DNA from 4 places in the Devosia lacusdianchii genome. Region 2 is predicted to be linked to each of the others. Evidence: riboswitches for the same ligand, from Rfam matches in the RefSeq annotation. Region 2 holds a riboswitch; each other region holds the start of a gene.
What was found. A riboswitch is a leader RNA that binds a small molecule or an ion and turns the genes downstream of it on or off. The one in region 2 is predicted to bind cobalamin.

Region 1 (5,683 bases), 1.3 Mb from region 2:
CCAATCCGCTCTGGTTCAAGGAACTGAACGGCTTTTCCGATCACGTGCCCGAAACCCTCGAATACGGCATCCGCTCCTTTGTCTACCGCGCCCGCCGTCCGTTCAATCCGGCCTTGCTCGACAAGTTCATCAAGAGCTCATGGGCAGGTGTCGTCCGCGCCAAGGGTTTCTTCTGGCTGGCGACCCGGCCGCATTACGTTGGCGAAATCAGCCAGGCCGGCGCGCTGGTGCGCACCCAGCGCCGCGGACTCTGGTGGGCGGCCGTCCCCAAGCAGCGCTGGCCCGACGACGCCGATTGGCGCCGCTCGATGACGCCCTACCTCGATCCCGTTTGGGGTGATCGCCGTCAGGAGATCGTCTTTATCGGCCTCGATCCGATGGACGAGCATGCCATTCGCCGTGACCTTGACGCCTGCCTTGTGCCCGCCAACAGCTTCCACCCGGACAACTGGGCCCGCCTGCCTGACCCGTTCCCGGCCTGGGGGCCTACTTCAGCGGCCCCTTGAAGATGAAGAACGCGCCGAGAGCGATGAGGGCAAACCCCACCCCGTGGTTCACCGTCAGCTTCTCGCCGAAATAGAACACGGTGAAAACCGCGAACACGCTCAACGAAATGACTTCCTGAATCGTCTTGAGCTCGGACGGCGAGTACACCGCCTCGCCGATCCGGTTCGCCGGGACCGCCAGCCAATATTCGAAGAAGGCGATGCCCCAGCTGATCAGCACCGCCGCCCACAGCGCCGATGTCGGCCACTTGAGATGGCCATACCAGGCAAAGGTCATGAAGACGTTGGACGCGAGCAGCAGTCCAATCGGAGCCAGTGTGGCAAAGTTGAAGCCCAAGGACGCCTCCTAGCGCAGATGCTTGGTCGGTTGTTCCAGCCCGAAAATGTCGTCGGTCAGGCTATCCATCCGCTCGCGGATCAGCGCCTGCGCGTCGTAGAGGCCGCGGTTGTAGAAATAAGCCCCCATCTTGTCGACGAAGAACATCATCAGCATTTCCGCCGGAATGGCGCCGATATCCTGGTCGAGTTCGTTGCGGAAATAGTCCCGGATCTCATCGACGATCGCCTTGGTTTCCTCACGGCTGAACTTGATGGGTTTCATGGCTGCTCTCCTTCAGCTCTGGTTCATATCGCGAGTCGCTGATTGCGGATGACCGTGCGGTAGCGCAAACTTGGTCATCGGAGGAGAAATCATGCTTGCCCGCGCGACCTTTTTCGTAGCACTCGCCCTGACGGCTCCGGCTTTCGCCGAGGAGATCGCCTGCGAAGGCGCCTTTGCCATCGATAGCTCCGAAGCCCGGCTCATCGAGATCTATGGTGCCGACAATGTCGAAACCGGCATCGTGCCCGGCCCCGAGGGCACCGAGATGCTGGCGACTACGGTCTTTCCAGGCGATCCCCGCAAGGCCCTGCAGTTCGTCTGGTGGGACGAGGACAATCTGCGCGATCCCGGCAATATCGAGCTACCCAGCAAAGCCCTTGCCCATGGCGGCGTTCATATCGGCACGACGCTGGCTGAACTCGAAGCGATCAATGGCGAGGCATTTACGTTTAACGGCTTCGGTTGGGACTATGGCGGCTTTGCCAGCTTCCGGACCGGCGCTTTGTCGAACCTACCCGGCGGCTGCCACCTGTCCGTCGGCCTCTTCCCGCACGCCAATCTCGAAGGTGTCGACACCATGCCGGTCAATGGGGACGTTGAGGTGAAGTCGACCGACCCTTTGCTCGACCTGATGGATGTGCGGGTGGATACGCTTTCCATCGGCTATCCCCACCCCGATTTCCGCGATTGACCGCCACCCCCTCGCAGGCGTAACTCTGGACCCGTGTTGGTTCCCCGCGTCCGTAGTGGCAAGGGGATCAAAAGGGAACACGGTGCGGATTACCCATCAGGGGCCTAAACCGTGGCTGCCCCCGCAACTGTAAGCGGTGCGTGCCCTCATCACGCCACTGGCGCAAGCCGGGAAGGCGAGGGCGCTATCTCCACCGCGAGCCAGGAGACCTGCCGGCACCCGAACCGAGCGTCAAGCTCATCTATTCCGCGCACGGAGGGTGCCGCCATGAATACGACGACAAAAACCTCGACTGGCATCCAGTCGCTCTCGATCTCTCAACGCCTCATCGCCGGTTCGCTGGCGCTCGTTCTCGGTCTGACCCTCCTGGTTGGCACCGGTTTTGCTGGCGATTTCCGCCTGCATAACGGCGCGCACGATACCCGCCACGCTATGGGTTTCCCCTGCCACTAGGCAGAGCGCGAGAGAAAAATCATGATCCGCAATTTGTTTGCCGCTGCGCTTCTCGCAGCGCTTTGTGCTGGCCTGGTCACCGCAGGCCTCCAGCATTTCCGCGTCACGCCGCTTATTCTTCACGCTGAGACCTTCGAGGGTGAAGGCAGTCATAGCCACGGTGAGGCGGCCGTCGCTGCCGATCACGAGCACGCCGCCGGCATGCCAGAGCATGAGCATGACGCCGTTGCCACCGCCGCCGCCGAACCCGAGGAATGGGCGCCGCAGGATGGTTTCGAGCGCACGGCCTATACCTCGCTCGCTACCGTGCTCGCCGCCGCTGGCTTCGCATTGGTCATCGGCGCCGTCTCCATGTTCGCCAATATCCCCATCACCTTCGGCAATGGCTTCTTCTGGGGCGTCGCCGGCTTCGTGACTTTCGCGCTGGCCCCCGCCTATGGGCTGCCGCCCGAACTGCCTGGCATGCCGGCCGCCGACCTCGTCGGGCGCCAGGCCTGGTGGATCGGTACGGCCCTTGCCACCGGCGCCGCCTTCATCCTTCTCGCCAAGACCCGCGCCAGCTGGGCCATCGCTGTCGCCATCGCGCTCGTCGCTGTGCCGCACATCATCGGCGCACCCGCCGCGCCCGACGAATCGAGCGCCGTGCCGGCCCACCTCGCCACCGAATTCGCCGCCGTTACCCTGGGCACCTCGCTGGTGTTCTGGCTGATCCTTGGCGTGGTCTTCGGCAAGCTCAACGACCTCTTCGCCACCAGCCGTGCCACCACCCCTGCAGGAGCCACCGCATGACCAAGATCCCGACCACCGTCATCACCGGCTTTCTCGGCGCCGGCAAGACCACTCTCGTGCGCCACCTGCTGGCTCATGCCCCCAAGGGCAAGCGCATTGCGCTGATCATCAACGAGTTCGGCGACCTGGGCGTCGATAAGGATATCCTCGCCGGCTGCGGCGACGAGACCTGCCGGGAAGAGGACATGGTCGAACTCTCCAACGGCTGCATTTGCTGCACCGTGGCCGACGAGTTCATCCCCACCATGCAGGCTCTGCTCGCCCGCCCCGAAAAATTCGATCACATCGTCATCGAAACCTCGGGCCTCGCTTTGCCGCAGCCCCTCATCCGCGCCTTCAACTGGCCCGAGATCAAGGCGCAGGTGACCATTGATGGCGTCGTCACCGTCGCCGACGCTTCGGCGCTCGCGGAAGGCCGCTTCGCCTCCGACGAAGCCGCGGTCGACGCCCTGCGCCGCCAGGACGAAATGCTCGATCACGAGACGCCCCTCGGCGAACTGTTCGAGGACCAGCTTTCCTCGGCCGATCTCGTCGTGATCAACAAGGCGGACCTTGTGGATGCGGCGACCCTCGCCAAGGTGGAGCAGAATATCCGGGCAGAGCTGCGCCCCGGCGTCGGCGTGGTCCATGCTCACAACGGCCATGTCGACATCACCGCCTTGCTCGGCATGGGCATGAGCAGCGAAGACGACATCGCCAACCGCCCCAGCCATCATGAGCTCGAACACGGCGGCGAAACCCACGAGCACGACGATTTCGACAGCTTCTCGCTGCGCATCCCAGCCATATCAGGCAAGGACGACCTGCTCGCCATAATCGAGCAGACCATCCGCGACCACGACGTGCTGCGTCTCAAGGGTTTCGCCGCCGTCCCGGGCGCCGCCGCCCGCCTCGCCATCCAGGCCGTCGGTCCGCGCGTCACCGCCTATTTCGACCGCCCATGGAAAGACGGCGAGGTTCGCGAAACCGCGCTTGTGGTGATCGGCGAAAGCCCACTCGACCATGCTGCCATCACGGCCAGCCTGCAGCGGGCAATGGCGGTCGCTGCCTAGCTTATGCACCTCCTCTCCGCCCAGGCCGGCGCCATCCAGCAAGAAGGCGAAGCCATCGACCTCAACCAGCGCCCCGGGGCGCTGGTCTTTGCCTCGTCCGCCGATAGCGAACTGGCCATGCTGGCAGGCGCCGCCGATCGGGCAGGGGAGGCCGAACTCCGTCTCGCCAACACATTGCGCCTCTCCAACAATCTCTCGGTCGATCTCTGGTTGGAAAAGACGGTCGCCCATGCGGGTCTGGTCGTCCTCCGCCTCATCGGCGGCGCTGCCTATTTCCAGTACGGCGTCGACGAACTGATCGCCCTCTGCGCCAACAGGAAGATCCCGCTGGCACTGCTCCCGGGCGATGCCAACCCCGATCCCATCCTGCAATCGCGCTCGACCATCCACCCCGACGACTGGACGAGGCTCCACAGCCTCTTCATCGCCGGCGGCCCGGACAACGCCGATACGATCCTCAAGACGTTCAACCGTCTCTTACCTCGCCCCTCCGGGGAGAGGTCGGCGGCGCAGCCGCCGGGTCAGGGGGCCTTCCTCAACGACCTAGCCCCCCAGCCCTTCGCCCGCTTCGGCCTCTGGCACCCCGCTACCGGCATGACCGACGAAGCCGGCCTGCGCGCGATCCATCGTGCCAGCACAACCTACATCCCCATCCTCTTCTACCGCGCCGCCCTCGAAGGCGCCGGCACCGCCACCATCGAAGCCCTGATCGCCGCGCTCGAAGCCCAGGGCCTCGCACCGGTACCGTTGCTCGTCTCTTCCCTCAAGGAAGGCCCGTGCATCCGCTTCGTCCAGAATGCCCTGTCGGCCTTTCCGCCCTCGGCCATCTTCAACCTCACCGGCTTCGCCCTGGGCATTGACGATCTTGATGCCAAGTCCAACCCCTTCTCCGATGTCGATGCCCCCGTCATCCAGCTCATCCAGTCCGGGCGCTCGGAAGCGCAGTGGCTCGCCGACAGCCAGGGCCTCAGCTCCAAGGACATGGCGATGTTCCTCGTCATGCCGGAAGCCGATGGTCGTCTCGCCGGCCTCATCGTCGGCCACAAAGCCGACGCCGTCTGGCACGACCGCTGCCAGGTCCCGCTGACCGCCTATGCGCCCGACCATCAGGGCATTACGCGCGCCGTCGCACTGGCGAAGAACTGGTCCCACCTGCGCACAACGCCTCGCCCAGAGCGCAGGATCGCCCTCGTCCTTGCCAACTACCCCATCCGCGATGGCCGCCTCGCCAATGGTGTCGGCTACGACGCGCCGCAATCCACCGTGGAAATGCTAAAGGGGCTGGCGCACGCGGGCTACGCCGTCGCCGACGCGCCGGGAGACGGAGCATCGTTCATCGCCGCCCTCCAATCCGGTCCCACCAACGCCGAGCCAGCGCGTGGTGCGTCGCCCGCCCGGTTGACGCTCGACCGCTATGCCGAACTCTTCGCCACGCTGCCCGCCAAAATCCGCGACGAGGTCACCACGCGGTGGGGCCATCCCGCCACCGATCCCTTCGTGCGCAACGACACTTTCCACCTCCCGGCGCTGGTCTTCGGCAACGTCGCAGTTCTGCTCCAACCCGCCCGTGGCTACCAGCTCAACGAAACCC
Region 2 (5,683 bases):
TCGACGATTTCATGCACCCGCCGCGAGGCGGCCGCCTTGTTGCCTTCCACCGCCAGGAACGCCTTGGTCAGCGCCACGGCGATCTTGGAGCGATCGAACGGCACCGTGCCGCCATTGCGCTTGATGATGGAATAGCCAGGCTCGGCAGTCGGCGCGCGATCGGCGGCAACCAACGCCGACGGCAAGATGGTATCGGACTGAAGATGAGCTTCGACTTGCGACATTGGACCCCCAAAGACCCCGTAGGTGGACGGCGGGATCGGGGCGCGCGCAACGGCATGACCGATCGGCCAAGCTCGTGCTTGCGACCAACCGGGACACCCCGCCCGTGGACGTTCTAACCTGTCGTGGCAGGTATCTGGCTTGGCCGCCGAGGCGGTCTCTCACAGTTGCGGGGGCAGCGCCGGACCAGAACTTGGTTCGCACCGGCTTCCCTATTATCACCCGTCCTTGCGAACCGGGCGACCACGACACACCATATGTAGTGTGCTCGTTCGAGATTCCCGTCAATCCCTTGTGAAGGATTTTTGACCAGCGTGAATGCGGCTGTGGACAGCGGGGATTACGCCTCGCCCGTCGCGGCTCCGAGACTCAGCAGGCGCTGCTCCCGTGTGCCCGTTACTTCGAGGAGGCGCGGGCCATCTTCCAGCAAACCCAGATCGTCATCGCGCAGCATGGTCTTGAGCCTCGCATCCACCCGCGCCCGCAATTTCGGGAACTCGATTGCGACCGCGATTTCATCCGGCCGCGACACCGGGAGGAAGACGAGCACGTCGAGCGTCGACAGCGCCTTCTCGATTCGGCCCAGCAGCTTGCCGCTCGGGGTCCACTCAAATCCCTCTTGGGCGCTGACCACGTCGAGATAGGCGATGAAGTCGAGCGGGCACCGGTCGAAAATGACGTCATCCTGCCCGGCAGAGGCCATGATCAGGGAGCAGCTTTGCCCGAGCTGCTCTTCGAGGTCAGCCAAAGTCGGTCCGTCGGCAAACGGCACGCCTTGCTGAGCCAGCAGCCAATAAGGCTCGGGCACGCTTTCGTAATGCGGACGGGCCGCGACCCAGTCGTCGACCAGCGTCGTCTTGCCGGTTCCATGAGTACCCGTGATCGCGATCCGCATTGTCCAACCGCCCCTTCGTCTCTGCCCCTACATTGCCACCGCGCCATTTCGCAAGCGGCAGAGATATAAAGAAATCTTTATGTCTTGATTGACGGACGATCCCGCCCGATGCATGCTGATGCTGCCCATGGTCCCCGCAAGGGGATAACAGGGAATCCGGTGCGGGCCTCAAACCCAAGTCCGGAGCTGCCCCCGCAACTGTAGGCGGTGACGGATGCTCATCGAGCCACTGGCGAAAGCTGGGAAGGCGAGCATCCGCGATAACCGCAAGCCAGGAGACCTACCTTGGGATTGAGCACTCACATGACGCCGGTCGGGTGGACTGGTCGAGGACATGCCATGACGAACTTCTCGCTGCCCACCGTACCCTTGCCCGGGACCCGAATGCGTCGCTCCTGACGCTGCCCTAGCTCATCCCCATTGTCGACGCCCGGACCGTGGCCGCCTCAAGCGCAGCCGGCGGGCGCGCATTCATGCATCGGTACCATCATGACCAAATCGGCCAATCTCGGCTTCCCGCGCATCGGCGCCCATCGCGAACTGAAGAAATCCCTCGAAGCCTACTGGAAGGGCGACAGCGACGCCGCTGCCCTGCATGCCGCCGCCCGTGAGCTTCGCGCCCGCCACTGGCAACTCCAGCAGGCTGCCGGCATCGACATCATTCCGTCGAACGACTTTTCGCTCTACGACCACATGCTCGACACGATCGCAGCGCTGGGCGCTATTCCGCCGCGCTTTGCCGGCATCAGCGATCCGGACCAGCTCTATTTCGCCATGGCGCGCGGCAGTGCGGCCGCCCCGGCCATGGAGATGACCAAGTGGTTCGACACCAATTACCACTACATCGTCCCCGAATTTTACGCCGGCCAGCACTTCGCCCTGTCGACCAGCAAGGCGCTGGATCACTACCGCGAGGCCAAGGCACTGGGCATCGAAACCCGTCCGGTCCTGGTCGGGCCGGTGACCTGGCTGAGCCTCGGCAAGGCCAAGGACGATGGGCTCGATCCGCTCTCGCTGCTCGACGCCGTGCTGCCGGTCTATGCCGAGCTGCTGGCCGCCCTCAAGGCCGAGGGCGCAGAATGGGTGCAGATCGACGAACCCATCCTGGCGCTCGATCTCTGCGACGTCCAGCGCGCTGCCCTGCGCCGTGCCTATGAAGTGCTGCAGCCGGTCGCACCACGCATCATGCTCGCCACCTATTTCGGCGCCTTGCTCGATAACACCGATCTCGCCGCCAGCCTTCCCGTCGCCGGCCTCCACATCGATCTGGTGCGGGCACCCGAGCAACTGGCCACGGTGCTCAAGGCGCTACCCACCAGCAAAGTGCTGTCGGTTGGCGTCATCGACGGCCGCAACATCTGGCGGGCCGACCTCGATGCCCGCTTCGCGCTGGTGAACCAGGCGTGGGATAGTGTCGGTCCGGACCGGCTGGAAATCGCCCCCTCCTGTTCACTGCTCCACTCCCCGGTCGATCTCGATGGCGAAACCGACCTCGACGACGAACTACGCTCCTGGCTCGCCTTCGCGCGCCAGAAGCTCGCCGAAGTCGCAGCGCTCTCGACCGCAATGCAGCGTGGCCGCGGCGCGGCCAAGGCCGCCTTCGACGCCAGTGCAGCAGCCGCCGCCTCGCATCGCCAGTCGGCGCGCATCCACCGGCCCGAGGTCGCACATCGCGCCGCCCAGCCGACCGATCTAAGCCGAAAGAGTGTCTTCGCAGAGCGGCGCGTCGCGCAGCGTGATCGCTTCAAGCTGCCGGCATTCCCCACCACCACGATCGGCTCGTTTCCGCAGACCAGCGAAGTGCGCGAGCAGCGTTCAGCCTTCAAAAAGGGCCGGATTGACGTCGCCGCCTACGACGCCTTCCTCGAAGCCGAAACCGAACGCGCCGTGCGCATCCAGGAACGCCTCGGCCTCGACGTGCTCGTACACGGCGAGTTCGAGCGCAACGACATGGTGGAATATTTCGGCGAACAGCTCGATGGCTTCGCCTTCACCAAGAACGGCTGGGTCCAGTCCTATGGCAGCCGCTGCGTCAAGCCGCCGGTGATCTATGGCGATGTCTCGCGTCCCGCCCCGATGACGGTGCGGTGGTCTGCCTATGCCGCCGCGCTTACCGACCGCCCGGTGAAGGGCATACTCACCGGCCCGGTGACCATCCTGCAATGGAGCTTTGTGCGCGTCGACCAGCCACGCTCGCAAACCTGCCGCCAGATCGCGCTGGCCATAAGGGACGAAGTCATCGATCTCGAAGCCGCCGGCATCGGCATCATCCAGATCGACGAACCGGCCCTGCGCGAGGGCCTGCCTCTGCGCCAGCGCGATTGGGACGTCTATCTGCGCTGGGCCGTCGACTGCTTCCGCGCCTCGGCCTCGGGCGTCGCCGACGACACCCAGATCCACACCCACATGTGCTATGCCGAGTTCAACGACATCATGCCATCAATTGCCGAAATGGATGCCGACGTGATCTCGATCGAGACCTCGCGCTCGGACATGGAACTGCTCGAAGCCTTCCGCGACTTCCGCTACCCCAACGAGATCGGCCCCGGCGTCTGGGACATCCACTCCCCGCGCGTGCCCGGCCAAGCGGACATGGAGGCCCTGATGCGCAAGGCCGCCCATGGCATTCCCGCCGATCAGCTCTGGGTCAACCCCGACTGTGGCCTCAAAACCCGCGGCTGGCCCGAAGTTGAAGCGTCGCTCGCCAACCTCGTCGCCACGGCCAGGGCCCTGCGTTAGACGCCCGGCGACATCTGCTGCTGGAACCAGCGGCGGATGAGGCTCATGGTCCGCGGCGAGCGATCGTCGCGCCAGGCGAGGAACCAGCTGCCGGCGCGCGTCACCATGCCGAGCGGCGCCACGAGGCGCCCGTGCTGCAGCGCGTCGGTGATCGCTGGGCCGGGACCTATGGCGACGCCAAGTCCCGCCTCGGCGGCCTGCACGCTGAAGGACAGTGCGTCGTACCAGATGGTTTCGCGCGGCGGCAGCGCGATACCCGCCTCACGCGCCCAGTTGGTCCACATGTCGGGCGGCCAGCGGATATCGAGCCGCGGCAGGCTCCACAGCAGGTCCATCGTCACCTCGCGCCCGCGCAACAGCATCGGGCTGACCACGGGACCGAAGGTTTCCGGCGCCACCGCCGCCACCGTCATACCGGGAATATCGCGCAGCGGACCGACCCCGATATAGACGTCGATCGAGCGATCGGCCGGGTTGATCTCCCGCGTCCAGGTCGTGAGTCGCACCGAAATGCCGCCCAAAGCGGCCTCGAGGCTTTGCAGTCGCGGCACCAGCCAGCGCAGCATGAACGTATCGGGCGCCGTGATCATCAGCGTGGTCTGGCTCGACGTATGCAGATGCTCGGCGCCTCGGTTGATCGAGGCAAAAGCCTCGGTGACCGTCGCCGCGAACGCTGCCGCCCCCGGCGTCAACCGCATCGAGCGGTTGCCGCGCTGAAACAGGTCGATGCCAAGCTCGTCTTCCAGGTTCTTGATGTGGCGGCTGATGGCCCCGCTGGACACATGCAGCTCATCGGCCGCCTTGCGCACACTGCCCAGCCGCGCCGCCACTTCGAACGCCCTGATCGCATTGAGCAGATGCAGCATCCAATACCTCAGGAAAAGTCAACTGAACTCTGGAAAATTTGCTATTTAGAACCGTCACATTCCCCTAGCTTAGCCTAAGTTTTCTCGCGCATCCAGCCGGGTTTCGGCGGGATTTGACGCGTGGAGGCACTGTCTAGTTTTTATCATCAATTAGGAAATATCACGTGACCAGCACTCCCCACCGCATCATTATCGATTGCGATCCTGGCCATGATGATATGGCGGCCATTCTGCTGGCGGCGTCCCATCCGGCAATCCAGCTCGAGGCCATCACCACCGTCTGCGGCAATGCCTCGCTCGATAACACCACCAACAATGCCTTGCGCATCGTCGATGCCTTTGCCCTCGACGTCCCGGTCTATCGCGGCACCGTCCAGCCGCTGCTGCACCGCTACGATTTCCCCGCCGAATTCCACGGCCCCAGTGGCCTCGACAGTTCCGGCGCCGACCTGCCCCAGACCAGCCGCAAGCCGGGCAACAAGCACGCCGTGCAGGCGATCATCGATCTCGTCGACGCCAATCCGGGCCAAATCACCCTCGTCGTCATCGGCCCGATGACCAATCTCGCTCTGGTCTTCGCGCTGCGGCCCGATCTCGCCGGCAAGATCAAACAGCTTGTCTTCATGGGCGGCTCGACCGGCGAGGGCAACGTCACCCCCGCCGCCGAATTCAACATCTGGGCCGACGCCGAGGCCGCCCGCATGGTCTTCCGCTCCGGCGTGAAGCTGGTGATGTTCGGGCTCAACGCCACCCACCAGACGCTGCTGCGTCGGCAGGATATCGCTGCCGTGCGCGCCGCTCATCCCGGCACCAATGCCGTCGCCGACATCATGGATTTCTACTGCCAGACCTATTACCGCTTCGCCGGCGCCGATAAGCCGGGCGCCCCGATGCACGACCCCTGCGCTATTGCCTATCTGATCGATCCGAGCCTGTTCACCATCGAGCAACTGCCGGGCGA
Region 3 (5,683 bases), 950 kb from region 2:
CCTCGTCCTCGGTGGCTATGAGGATCACAGCGGGACGGCGCGGCAACGGCGCATCATGGCTGGGTGGTTGAGCCAGACGCGCACCGCTGTTGATGCCGACGAAATTCTTCTCTGCAACGGTGCGCAGCAGGCGCTGCATCTCGCCTTCGCTGCGTTGCGTGATATCGCCGGGACGATCATCCTGACCGAGAGCGCGAGTTTTCCCGGTGCCATTGCGGCTGCAACCAACCTTGGCATGACCATGTCGCCGGTGGCGCATGACAGCGAGGGCTTCATTCCCGAAGCGCTGGACGCCGCTTTGGCGGCAACCGGTGCCCGGATCGTCTACACCACGCCGGTCTGCCAGAACCCGCTGGGGTTCGAGACGGGGCCGGAGCGGCGCCGGGCTCTGGCCCGCATCGCCGAACGCCGCGGGGCGATGATCGTCGAGGACGACATCTATGGGTTCTACGCGGCCAAGGGGAACCTGACCTATCGCGAACTGGTGCCTGACCGTGTGATCTATGTCACGGGCCTATCCAAGAGCCTGACCCCGTTAGTGCGAATGGGGGTGATCGCGCCGCCAGCATCGCTGGCTGCGAGCGTGCGGCGGCGGTTGCGAGCGGAAAGCTGGGGTCAGCCGCCTTATGCGGCCGAACTTGCCATAGCGATGATCGAAACCGGGCTAGCGGCGGAGGCACTCGCCGCGATCCGCGCCGAGGCAACCGAACGGCTGGCGCTGACCAAGGTCGCGCTGGGCATAGCCAGCGTTCCGATGCCTGGCGGGGCGCCACATGTGTGGCTGCCGATGACAGCATTGCGGGCGGAACAATTTTCGCGGCGCGCCAGCGAGGCCGGGGTGCGCCTGACGCCACCGACGGCGGTGCAGGTGGGGGAGGCGCCGGTGGCCGGGGTGCGCCTCTGCATCATGGCGCCGCCGACGCGGCCAATGCTGGAGCGCGGACTCAAAATCATAGCCGAGATACTGGCGACCGACGAAGACGTGCTGGTGTAGCGCCGTGCCTGTAATCGTGAGTACGGCGCTGATCTATGCCGGGGCGGCGCTGGCCGAGATTGCCGGGTGTTTTGCCTTCTGGGCGTGCCGGCGCTGGTGGCTTTCGCCTAGCTGCTGACGCTGGCTCCGGCCGAGCATGCCGGGCGAACCTTTGCGGCCTATGGCGGCGTTTACATCGTGGCGTCGCTGGCCTGGCCGTAGGCAGTGGAGGGGCGGGTGCCCGATCGCTGGGACCTTACCGGCGGCGCGCTGGCGCTGATCGCGGCTGGCATCATCCTCTTCGCGCCGCGCGGTTAGCCGACGGCCCTCTTGCGAGGGGAAAAGCGATCGGCTACCAGTGACGCGCTTTCGGTTCCGCCAGGACGCGCGGATTAAAAGGGAACACGGTGCGGATTACCCATCAGGGGCCAATACCGTGGCTGCCCTCGCAACTGTAAGCGGCGAGCCATCCGTGCGCATGCCACTGGTCCACCGGGACCGGGAAGGCTGCGGATAGCGCCAGAGCCGCGAGCCAGGAGACCTGCCAGAGCGCAAGACCAAGTAGCCGGGCGAGGTGCCCCGGCAGGGGGCGCGATTGGAACCTGGCACGAATTTCGTGGCACGGTCGATGAATTGGCCTTCTCCCTTATGGAGAAGGCGAGATGGCTCGACCTGACGCAATAGTCTTCTGCATATCCCAGCAATATCTGAGTGCCGGCCGACAGGCGGCGCTGGCTGAAGGCCTGCTCGCGGCATCGCCTGTGCCGGCGCGGCTGGTGCGGCTGGAGGGCACCGGCCCGCATCTGGGCATGGTGCTGGATGAGCTGGCCGATGAGGGTCATGGGCGCATACTGGTGCAACTGCTGGGGTTGCCGTTTTCGCAGAGCCTGGCGGCCTGGATTCCAGGTGTGCTGGCGCATTGGAAGGCCGAGCGCGGTGACGGCGTCGAGTTGCTGCTGGGCGATGACGATCTGATCGACGCCGATATGCTTGGACGCATGGCACAGGCCGCTGTGGACCGGACCGACGGTGCGGTGGCGATCACCGACCAGAAGCCGAGCCTGGGCAAGCCGGGCTGGAACAAGGCGCCGCCCTTCAAGCACCACCTGCTGGTCTGCACCGGGCCGCGCTGCCATTTCCGCGGCGCTCCCAATCTCAAGATTGCGCTCACTGAAGCACTGACCGCTGCCGGCCTCAGCAAGGAGTGCCTGGTGGCGACGACCGGCTGCCTCTACCCGTGCAGCCAGGGGCCACTGCTGGCCGCCTATCCGCGCGGCGAATGGTACCGCCTGCTCGACCGCGCGGCGGTGGAGCGCTTCGTCACCACCGTCATCGGCGCCGGCGAGGCGCTGCCCGACCTGATCGTCCAGCATGTTGCGCCGCTGGACACCCCATCCCTTTCATCTGGAGAGACCCCATGAAGTTGACGACCCTGTTTGCGGCCGGCCTGTTGCTGGCCGTTTCGGCGCCGGTATTGGCGCAGCAGACCAGCTACCCGCTGACCATCCAGAATGGCGAAACCACGCTGGTATTCGAGCAGGCGCCGGAGCGGATGGTGACGCTCAACGGGCATACCACCGAGCTGGCGCTGGCGCTGGGCCTGGCGCCCAAAATGGTCGGCACCGCCTATATGAACCACCCGGTGCTCGACAGCCTCAAGGCCGAGTACGATGCCATCCCGATCCTGTCCGATGGCACCGGGTCGCCATCGCTGGAAGTGGTGCTGGGCACCAATGCCGACTTCACCTTCGGCCGCCTCAGCGCCTATCGCGACACGGCGGTGGCGCCGGTGGAAAAGCTCGGCGAGCTTGGCATCAACGCCTATGCGGTGACCGGTACGCTGATCAAGGGCGCGACCATGGACGTGGTCTATGAGGACATTGCCAAGCTGGGGCAGATCTTCGACATCCAGCCCAAGGCCAATGCGCTGATCGAGAGCATCAAGGCCGACATCGGCGCGGTGCAGGACACGGTGAAGGCGGCCGGCGTCGCGCCAGTGACGGTCATGGTCTATGACAGCGGCACCGACGCCATCTACACGACAGGCAAGGCATTGCAGACGCACCTGATCGAACTGGCCGGCGGCGTCAACGTGTTCGCCGACGTGGACGAAACCTGGGCCAATGTGAGCTGGGAAGAAGCCGTGGCGCGGGCGCCCGAGGTGATTGTGATCAACGACTATGGCCAGGTGAGCGCCGCCGACAAGATTGCGCTGCTCAAGGCCAATCCGGCCCTGGCCAGTGTGCCGGCCGTGCAGAACGACCGCTTCGTGGTGCTGCCGCTGCCTTCGGCCTTCGAGGGCGTGCGCAACCCCGAGGCAGTGCGGACGCTGGCGGCCGGATTCTATCCGGAACTGTTCCCGTGACCACGGACACACTCAATGCTCCCGCCGGCTGGCGGGAGCATTTGCGGGCGCTGCCGGTGGCGCTCATCGTTGCGGCCCTTGGGTTGGCGCTGGCGCTATCGCTGACGCTGGCGGTGACCATCGGCCCGGTGCCGCTGGACGCCAGCCTGGTGTGGCGTATCACCCTGGCCAAGATCACCGGCGCGGCCGGCGACTGGACGGCGGCCGAGGAGGGCATCGTCTGGACGCTGCGACTGCCGCGCGTGCTGCTGGCAGCGCTCGTCGGCGGTGGGCTCGCGGCCGTGGGCGTGGCCATGCAGGCGGTGGTGCGCAATCCGTTGGCCGACCCTTATGTGCTGGGCATTTCATCGGGGGCCTCGGTGGGCGCTGTGCTGGTGCTGGGCACCGGGGCATTGGCCGGACTTGGACTTTATGCCGTGCCGGCGGGGGCGTTTGCCGGCGCGCTGGTATCGTTCGTGCTGGTGTTCCTGGTGGCGATCGCCGGGGGGCAGATGTCGCCATTGCGGCTGGTGCTGGCCGGCATGGCCTGCGGCTATTCGCTGTCGGGGCTGACAAGCCTGATCGTGCTGACCTCGGAAAATCGCGAGCTGGCGCGCAACGCCATGGAATGGCTGCTGGGCAGCCTGGGTGGAGCCGCCTGGAGCGACCTGGGACTGCCTGGCGCGGCGCTGCTGATCGGCACGATCTACCTGGCGGTCAACGGGCGGGCGCTCAATGCGCTGCTGGTTGGCGACGAGACGGCGCGGACGCTGGGCGTCGATGTCGGCCAGTTGCGCCTGGTGCTGTTCGTGGTGCTGTCGCTGCTGACGGGCGTGATGGTAGCGGTGAGCGGGGCGATCGGCTTTGTCGGCCTGGTCATTCCGCATGTGGTGCGCATGCTCGTCGGCAGCGATCACCGCCGGGTGGTGCCGGTGGCGGTGCTGGTGGGCGCGATCTTCCTGATCTGGGTCGACGTGATCGCCCGCATGGCCTTTGCTCCGGTGGAATTGCCGGTGGGCGTGATCACGGCGTTGCTGGGCGGGCCGTTCTTTATCTGGATGCTGGCGACGCAGCGCCGCAAGCGGGAGGCGGCATGAACCAGGTATGGGTCAAGGGCGTCTCGGTGGAGGCGGCGGACCGGCGGATCGTCGATTCGGTGATGTTCGGCGTGGAACACGGCGAGTTCGTGGGCCTGGTGGGTCCCAATGGCAGCGGCAAATCGAGCCTGTTGCGCACCATCTACCGGGTGCTCAAGCCGATGGGCGGGGCAGTGCTGCATCTGGGCGACGACGTGTGGCGGCTCTCGGCACGCGAGGCGGCGCGGCGCATGGCCGTGGTGGCGCAGGAACGCACCGGCGAGTTCGACTTCACGGTGCGTGAACTGGTGTCCATGGGCCGCATGCCGCACAAGGCTGTGCTGTCCAATGACGGCCCGGAGGACCGGGCGATCGTGGCGCGGTGCCTCGATACGGTGGGCATGGCCCACTGCGCCGGGCGCAGCTTCAGCACGCTATCGGGCGGCGAGAAGCAGCGGGTGCTGGTGGCGAGGGCGCTAGCGCAGGAGGCGCCGTTCCTGGTGCTGGACGAGCCGACCAACCACCTCGACATCCGCCACCAGCTCGAGCTGCTGGCGCTGGTGCGGCGGCTGGGGACGACGACGCTGGCGGCGCTGCATGACCTCAACCTGGCGGCGCGCTACTGCCACCGGCTGGTGATGCTGGCCGAGGGCAGGGTGGTGGCGATTGGATCGCCGGCCGAGGTGCTGACGGCGGAACGGATCGCTGATGTCTATGGCGTGGGCGCCACCGTGCGGCTGGAGGAGGGCGTGCCGCGGATCGAGTTTTATCCGCTGTGAGGGGTGTCTTTGTTGAACGCCCCCTCCCAGCCTCCCGATAGGGGGAGGGGCTGCGCTGGTGGATGACGCGTCATTGGGCCCCCGGCAAGCCGTGGCCGCGACCTCGTCCTTCGACAGGCTCAGGATGAGGTCCATGGGGGATCGGTTGCGCGTCCGCACGGCACCGTGAGAGCAGCAAGCCCAAGGGGCTCAAGCCACCTGGGCAAATCTCTCGTCGAAGGCGTAGCCGGCGCCACGGACGGTGCGGATGGGGTCGGATTCGCGGCCGCGGTTGATGGCGCGGCGCAGGCGGCCGATATGGACGTCGACGGTGCGCTCATCGACGTAAACGTCGTTACCCCAGACGCCATCGAGCAGTTGTTCGCGGGAGTATACCCGGCCCGGATGGCGCATCAGATATTCGAGCAGGCGGTATTCGGTGGGGCCGAGGTGGACGTCGCGGTTGGCGCGGCGTACGCGGTGGGTGGTGCGGTCGAGCTCCAGGTCGCCGACCTTGAGGGCAGCGGTGACC
Region 4 (5,683 bases), 1.3 Mb from region 2:
GCAGGCGGTGCCGGAGATGGCCGTGGCGCAGCGCAGATGGACCAGCCAGGGATGCTGGAGTTTGTAGAGATCGCGCCAGCGTTCGCCACGCTTGGTCAGCATGGCGGGAATGATCGAGAAACTCGTGGTGAAGAACGCGATCTCGAACACCGACATGGTCGGGCCGGTGGCCTTGATCAGCGCGTCGGCGACGGAAAAGCTGGCATAGGCCAGAAAGGCGAGCAGGACGCCGAGCGGCATCGGAAATCCAGAAAGTATGAGGAAGACTCGGGAATTGGCCTACCATACAAACGTCTCCGCTTGCCGTCGACGCTTCCGCTGCCTCTCGGGCAGCTAAATTTCAGGGCCTTGCACTTCGGTAATATTGCTCGGAGGGCCGGGGCGGTGGGCCCGGTATTCGGCGAAGCGGCCCGCGATCCGGGCGCGGCCTCCGTCCACCAGCACATTGACCAGTCCGGACACCACGACCACAGCCAGGCCGATATAGGCGAGGAGGTCCGGGTACTCGAAAAAGAAGAAGGCGCCCAGCCCGATGGCCCAGACGATCTGCACGTACTGGATCGGCGCGACCTGGCTCGCCGCCGCGTTGCGGGTCGCGGCGATCAGCAGGATATGCCCCATGCCGACAAGGCTGCCGCTGGCGGCCAGCAAGCCGAATTGTTGCCAAGTCGGCACGACGAATGTCGGCAGCATCAGTACGAAATTGACCACGATGAGGTAGATGGCGGGCAGGGCGATAAGGCTCACTCGCTTTTCGGTTGGCGCTACGACCCGCAGAACCGTGGTCGAGATTGCGCCAAAGAGGGCGCAGCCCAGCGCCGCCAGATGGCCGGGCTCCAATTCGCGGAAGCCCGGGCGCACAACCAGCATGACGCCCACAAAGCCTAGCGCCAACATGCTCCAGCGAATGGCGTCCACCCGCTCCTTGAGGATGAGCACCGACATGACGGTGATGAACAGGGGCATCATGAAGACCAGCGAATAGGTCTCGGCAAAGGCGATGGTGGTGAAGGCGTAGGTGACCAGTGTCGATGACGCGACCCCGCTGAAGGAGCGCAGATGAACCAGGCGGGGATGCTTGAGCTTGAAGCTGTCGCGCCAGCGCTCACCCTTGGGTTTGACGAAGGCGGCGGGGATCAGTGAGCAGACGGCGATGAAGAAGCCGATCTCGAAGACGGACAGGCTCTGTCCGAAGCCCTTGATGATGGCGTCGCCGCAGGAATAGACCGAGTAGGCGATAACAGCATAAAGCACGCCGACCGGCATGATACATCCAGAAAATCGAGTGTTTCAGGCAATGCGGCGACCCTAGAGCGCCGCGCCGCTTCCGTCGATGGGATAGTTGGGGCTGCGGCGCTTTTGCGCGGCTAGCGCCGGTCCGTTAAAAGCTTCACTCCCCTAAATCGCAGCTTCGTCGCGCAATGCGGCGGTTCGCGAAACACCCTCTCGGCAGCGGCATCCGGCCAGGCCATAGCAGACCGGCGCGTGCGGCTTCGCAATGTTGGGTTCAAGCCTATTGCCGCGGGAGATTGTCATGCCTCATCTTGTTGTGCCTCACACTGTCCGCCTGGCCTTCGCGCTGTGGATGCTCGCCATTGCGACCGCCATTCTCGAAGTCGGCACGCGCCTCGCCGTCGATCCTCGCGGCCCGTTGGATGCGGTCCTCAATAGCGGCGCGGAATTGACTATCCGTCTGTCGGCCTTTGCGCTGCTCGCCGTGCTCGCTACGTTGATGATGCGTGGCTCGAACATTGCCCGCCATGCCCTGACCCTGCTTTACGGTGGGCTCGGAACTTTTTCGCTGATCATGGAACCGGCGAGCTGGCTTATCGGCGGTGGCAATGTTCTGGCCTTTGCGACCAAGGCTGATCCGGTGACCTGGATCATCACCGGCAGCCGCATCGCTCACATCGCGGCAGTGCTCGGTGCTGTCTATTTCGGCTATAGCGGCCAAGCCGGTGCCTATTTCGTGCATCGCCGGGCGAAAATTGCGGGATAGAGGCCGATCTCAGACGCCGGCAGGCTTTGGCCGCTATTGCGCGGTCAGCACCGGGGCGATGATCTCAATCTTGTTGGTCCACAGGTAGCCATCGAAACTAGTGGGCAGTTGCGCCAGCTGTTCCACCGTATCGATGCCGGCGGCGCCGGGATCGCCTGACTCGTATGGCCCGAGCAGGATCACCTCGCTGCCGGCGTTGCGCATGCGTTCGAGGAACAGGTTGGGCCAACCCCACAGCCAGGGCGCCACGTTGAGCGGCACCATCACCTTGGTGTTGCGACAGGCCTGCGGCATGTAACCCGTCCAGCCAAGCCCGCCATATTGCACGAGGCAGTCGACCAGCCCGCGCCGTGACCAGACAGCGAGCCCATCGATCTGGTTTGCGGCGCGATAGGTCGGTTCGTCGCCGCCATAGGCGCCCCACACTGCCTGACGCCACTCCGGATTGTCGCTGAGCACCCTGGCCAGCATGTCGCCCTCGCGCGCCTCGCGGCTCTTGAAGTTGATCAGGAAGCGTCCGTCAGGCATCGCCGACAGCACTTCCTTCAGTTCGGGAATCTGCCCCACGCCGGTGCCGCGCAACGGGTAGCTGGCGCCACCATCGGCGGTGTAGCCGTAGCCGACGTCGAGCGACTTGAGATAGGCCATCTCGTGGCTGCGGGTTTCGCCTGTTCCTTCGGTGCGGCAATCGATGGTCCAGTCATGCAGCACGGCGAGCTGGCCATCGGTGGTCGAGTGCACGTCGAGCTCGACGATATCAGCGCCTGCGGCAAAGGCAGCTTGCATGGAGGGAATCGTGTTCTCGATGAAGCCGTGCTCCGGCGGACCGATGCGCTCGGCCGTGCAGGTGTCGTTTTCGAGCCCGCTGCGGTCGAAGGTCTGGTGGACGCCGCGATGCGCGATCAGCGTGATCTGGGGATCGCTTGGCGGAGATACCCGCCAGCTCGCGTTGAACACGTAAATCCCTGCCGCCAGCACCAGCAATGCCAGCAGCGTCCGTCCCAGCCAACGCCTCATGATTCCCTCCGAGCCAATGAAGGCTCCAGCGCCATTTGGGTTGAAATGAGGCGCCTTGCCTTGCCGACGAAAATCGCGCATCACGCACGCCGATGGTTCTTGCCACCCAACTCGGGCGGCGGGATTAAAAGGGAACACGGTGCGACGTACCCATCAGGGCGCAATACCGTGGCTGCCCCCGCAACTGTGAGCGGATAGCGACACCGGGATGAACCACTGGCCGAAAGGCTGGGAAGGGCCGGAGCCGCAGCGACCCGCAAGCCAGGAGACTTGCCGTCATCATTCCTTTTAACCCGGCCGAGGTGTGCCGCGGGAGACGATGATGACCAGTTGCTGTCGCATAATCGCTGCTCGGATCGCCCGTGACCTCTCGCCATACGGCGGAGCCAGCGATGGCACACGGCAAGTCTACGGCTGATGGCTTCACCGGTGATCGGCCGGCGCGCCTCGACATCAAGGGCCTGACCTGGGGTGCGATCCCGGGGTAGCCCATTATCGGGCCGCTGTCGCTCAGCGTCGAGCCAGGGGAGATGCTGGCGTTGGTCGGCCCGAATGGAGCAGGCAAATCGAGCCTGCTGCGCTGCCTCTATCGCTATCACCGGCCCAGCAGCGGTCTCGTGCTTCTGGACGGCGACGACATCTGGACGCTGTCGGCAAATCGGTGGCGCGGCGCGTTGCCACGGTTCTGCAGGAGCAGGCGTCGGATTTCGGGCTCAGTGTCGCCGAGATCGTCGAACTTGGGCTGACGCCGCATCGTGTCTCCGCCATTGCCTTGGCCGCGACCGCTACCAGCACGGCCCTGGCCGCCGGCTATCGCGTCCCGGTCCAGAGCTGTAACCGCGGTGTTACCTTTGAAGCGTCGCCGCAACGCGCCGTCGGCGGCGACTACCGACGGGTGCTCCCGCTATCGGCGCTGGTTGGCGCCATCTTCCTCGTTCTAGCCGCCATTGTTACGCGTATCCTGATTCCACCGCAGGATATGCCCATCGGAATACTGACCGGCATTATCGGCGGATTGTTCTTCATCGGACTAATGCGCTGGCGCCAGACCGGGGCCGAATAGCGGCCTACCTTGGCATGATTGAAACGAGCTGGATGCTAGTTGTGTCGATCGTGTACTCGAGGTGCAGCCGATAGCCGTCCATCAGGAAGCTGTCCCATGCTGGTTTCAACCCGAGCAGAGGAAGGTTCCGTGCTTCACCCTCGCTGTCCGGGTCGCCAAGAAGCGCGCGAGCGTGTTCGCGTCCCATTGAGAAGTCTATGCCATGGGGCAACTCCCCAGCGAACTGGCTGAAACCTGACGTACTCCCGTGGACCTGCACCGCTGACACCATGACGCCATCAGGCAATACCAACGAAATTCCGGCCTCGGGCAGCGACACATAGCTCTGGTCCCCGATCACCTCCAATTGGAGCGAAAGCCCGGCGAGTTGCCGCATTTTGGGGAGGTCGCCATAGCGCGCTCCCAACAGTTCCACGATCGGCGCCATCGGCGGGAATATCCTCAAGTCAGCGAATGATGGGCTCTTGCTACGACCTGATAGTGGCATTTTGGAATCCGACCACAAAATCGCCCGTAAGTCATAACTCGCGCTGAATGCAGTGTTCATCCAGGCGTCATCTGAGGCATGATTTGAATTGCGCGCTTATACGCAGTCCTCGATAACGGGGCTGGTGTTGTTGGAGGGCAATTCTATGCGGATCATCCGTAATCTTGTGCTTGGGGCGGTCGCAGCCCTGGGCATGGCGCTGCCGGCGGTTGCCGCCGAACGCGCCATTATCGTGCTTGATGGGTCTGGCTCGATGTGGGCTCAGATCGATGGCAAGGCGCGCATCACCATTGCGCGCGAAACCCTGGCCTCGGTGCTGGCTACTCTGCCGGATGATCTTGAGCTGGGTTTCATGACCTATGGGCACCGCGAAAAGGGCAATTGCGCCGATATCGAAATGCTGGTTGAGCCGGCAACGGGCACCGGCTCGGCGATTGTCGCCGCCGCCGACGCGATCAATCCCAAGGGCATGACGCCAATTTCGGACGCAGTGCGGCTAGCCGCGGAAGATCTGCGCTTCACCGAGGAAAAAGCGACGGTCATCCTGATTACCGATGGGCTCGAAACCTGCGAGGTCGATCCGTGCGCCCTGGCCTCCGAGCTTGAATCTCAAGGTGTGGATTTCACCACCCACGTGCTGGGCTTTGGCCTTTCCGACGAAGAGGGCCAACAGGTTGCCTGCCTCGCCGAAAACACCGGCGGCAAGTATCTGCCGGCCAATGACGGAGCAGCCCTGGTCGATGCGCTGAGCTCGACGGTTGCCGAGGTCGCGCAGGTCGAACCTGAACCAGAACCCGAGCCGGCCCCGGCGCCCGAGCCTGTTGCCGACTACAACCTTAAGCCCACGGCTTCGTTGTCCGAAGGCGGTCCGGACATTGTCGACGAGGATGCCGATCTGGTTTGGGAATGGCACACCGTCGCTGCCGATGGCACGGCGGGCGAATATGTCGGCACGAACTACTACTCGACCTTTGAGGGCGCACTGGAGCCGGGCGACTACATATTGAGCGCCACGCTGGGCTACGCGACCTCGTCGCAGCCGGTGACCATCGTGGCTGGCAAGGTCGCGACGCCGCACTTCGTCATCAACGGCACCATCCTCAAGCTGCATCCCATG

Region 1: it holds a riboswitch for cobalamin, as region 2 does, so the genes downstream of both, MF606_RS04085 (CbtB domain-containing protein) here and metE (5-methyltetrahydropteroyltriglutamate--homocysteine S-methyltransferase) in region 2, are expected to answer to the same signal.
Region 3: it holds a riboswitch for cobalamin, as region 2 does, so the genes downstream of both, MF606_RS14535 ((2Fe-2S) ferredoxin domain-containing protein) here and metE (5-methyltetrahydropteroyltriglutamate--homocysteine S-methyltransferase) in region 2, are expected to answer to the same signal.
Region 4: it holds a riboswitch for cobalamin, as region 2 does, so the genes downstream of both, MF606_RS12690 (ATP-binding cassette domain-containing protein) here and metE (5-methyltetrahydropteroyltriglutamate--homocysteine S-methyltransferase) in region 2, are expected to answer to the same signal.

Annotation. Positions count from the first base shown of each region.
Region 1 covers NZ_CP092483.1:831,656-837,338, forward strand. Annotated here, with positions in the region: gene zigA (zinc metallochaperone GTPase ZigA) at 1-506, shown strand, start outside; gene MF606_RS04070 (DMT family protein) at 487-843, opposite strand; gene MF606_RS04075 (DUF2164 domain-containing protein) at 853-1,107, opposite strand; gene MF606_RS04080 (hypothetical protein) at 1,199-1,798, shown strand; cobalamin riboswitch at 1,819-2,029, shown strand; gene MF606_RS04085 (CbtB domain-containing protein) at 2,066-2,251, shown strand; gene MF606_RS04090 (CbtA family protein) at 2,273-3,040, shown strand; gene cobW (cobalamin biosynthesis protein CobW) at 3,037-4,092, shown strand; gene cobN (cobaltochelatase subunit CobN) at 4,096-5,683, shown strand, end outside.
Region 2 covers NZ_CP092483.1:3,894,879-3,900,561, forward strand. Annotated here, with positions in the region: gene MF606_RS19150 (ribonucleoside-diphosphate reductase subunit alpha) at 1-224, opposite strand, end outside; cobalamin riboswitch at 333-485, opposite strand; gene MF606_RS19155 (AAA family ATPase) at 563-1,117, opposite strand; cobalamin riboswitch at 1,229-1,419, shown strand; gene metE (5-methyltetrahydropteroyltriglutamate--homocysteine S-methyltransferase) at 1,607-3,856, shown strand; gene MF606_RS19165 (LysR substrate-binding domain-containing protein) at 3,853-4,722, opposite strand; gene MF606_RS19170 (nucleoside hydrolase) at 4,887-5,683, shown strand, end outside.
Region 3 covers NZ_CP092483.1:2,945,169-2,950,851, reverse strand. Annotated here, with positions in the region: gene MF606_RS14545 (aminotransferase-like domain-containing protein) at 1-994, shown strand, start outside; partial or broken gene MF606_RS14540 (YnfA family protein) at 1,008-1,291, shown strand; cobalamin riboswitch at 1,327-1,535, shown strand; gene MF606_RS14535 ((2Fe-2S) ferredoxin domain-containing protein) at 1,636-2,394, shown strand; gene MF606_RS14530 (ABC transporter substrate-binding protein) at 2,391-3,338, shown strand; gene MF606_RS14525 (FecCD family ABC transporter permease) at 3,335-4,414, shown strand; gene MF606_RS14520 (ABC transporter ATP-binding protein) at 4,411-5,172, shown strand; gene phoB (phosphate regulon transcriptional regulator PhoB) at 5,362-5,683, opposite strand, start outside.
Region 4 covers NZ_CP092483.1:2,566,840-2,572,522, reverse strand. Annotated here, with positions in the region: gene MF606_RS12710 (DMT family transporter) at 1-240, opposite strand, end outside; gene MF606_RS12705 (DMT family transporter) at 334-1,266, opposite strand; gene MF606_RS12700 (hypothetical protein) at 1,535-1,999, shown strand; gene MF606_RS12695 (glycerophosphodiester phosphodiesterase family protein) at 2,033-3,016, opposite strand; cobalamin riboswitch at 3,093-3,308, shown strand; gene MF606_RS12690 (ATP-binding cassette domain-containing protein) at 3,547-3,762, shown strand; gene MF606_RS12685 (iron chelate uptake ABC transporter family permease subunit) at 3,678-4,079, shown strand; gene MF606_RS12680 (hypothetical protein) at 4,084-4,506, opposite strand; gene MF606_RS12675 (vWA domain-containing protein) at 4,712-5,683, shown strand, end outside.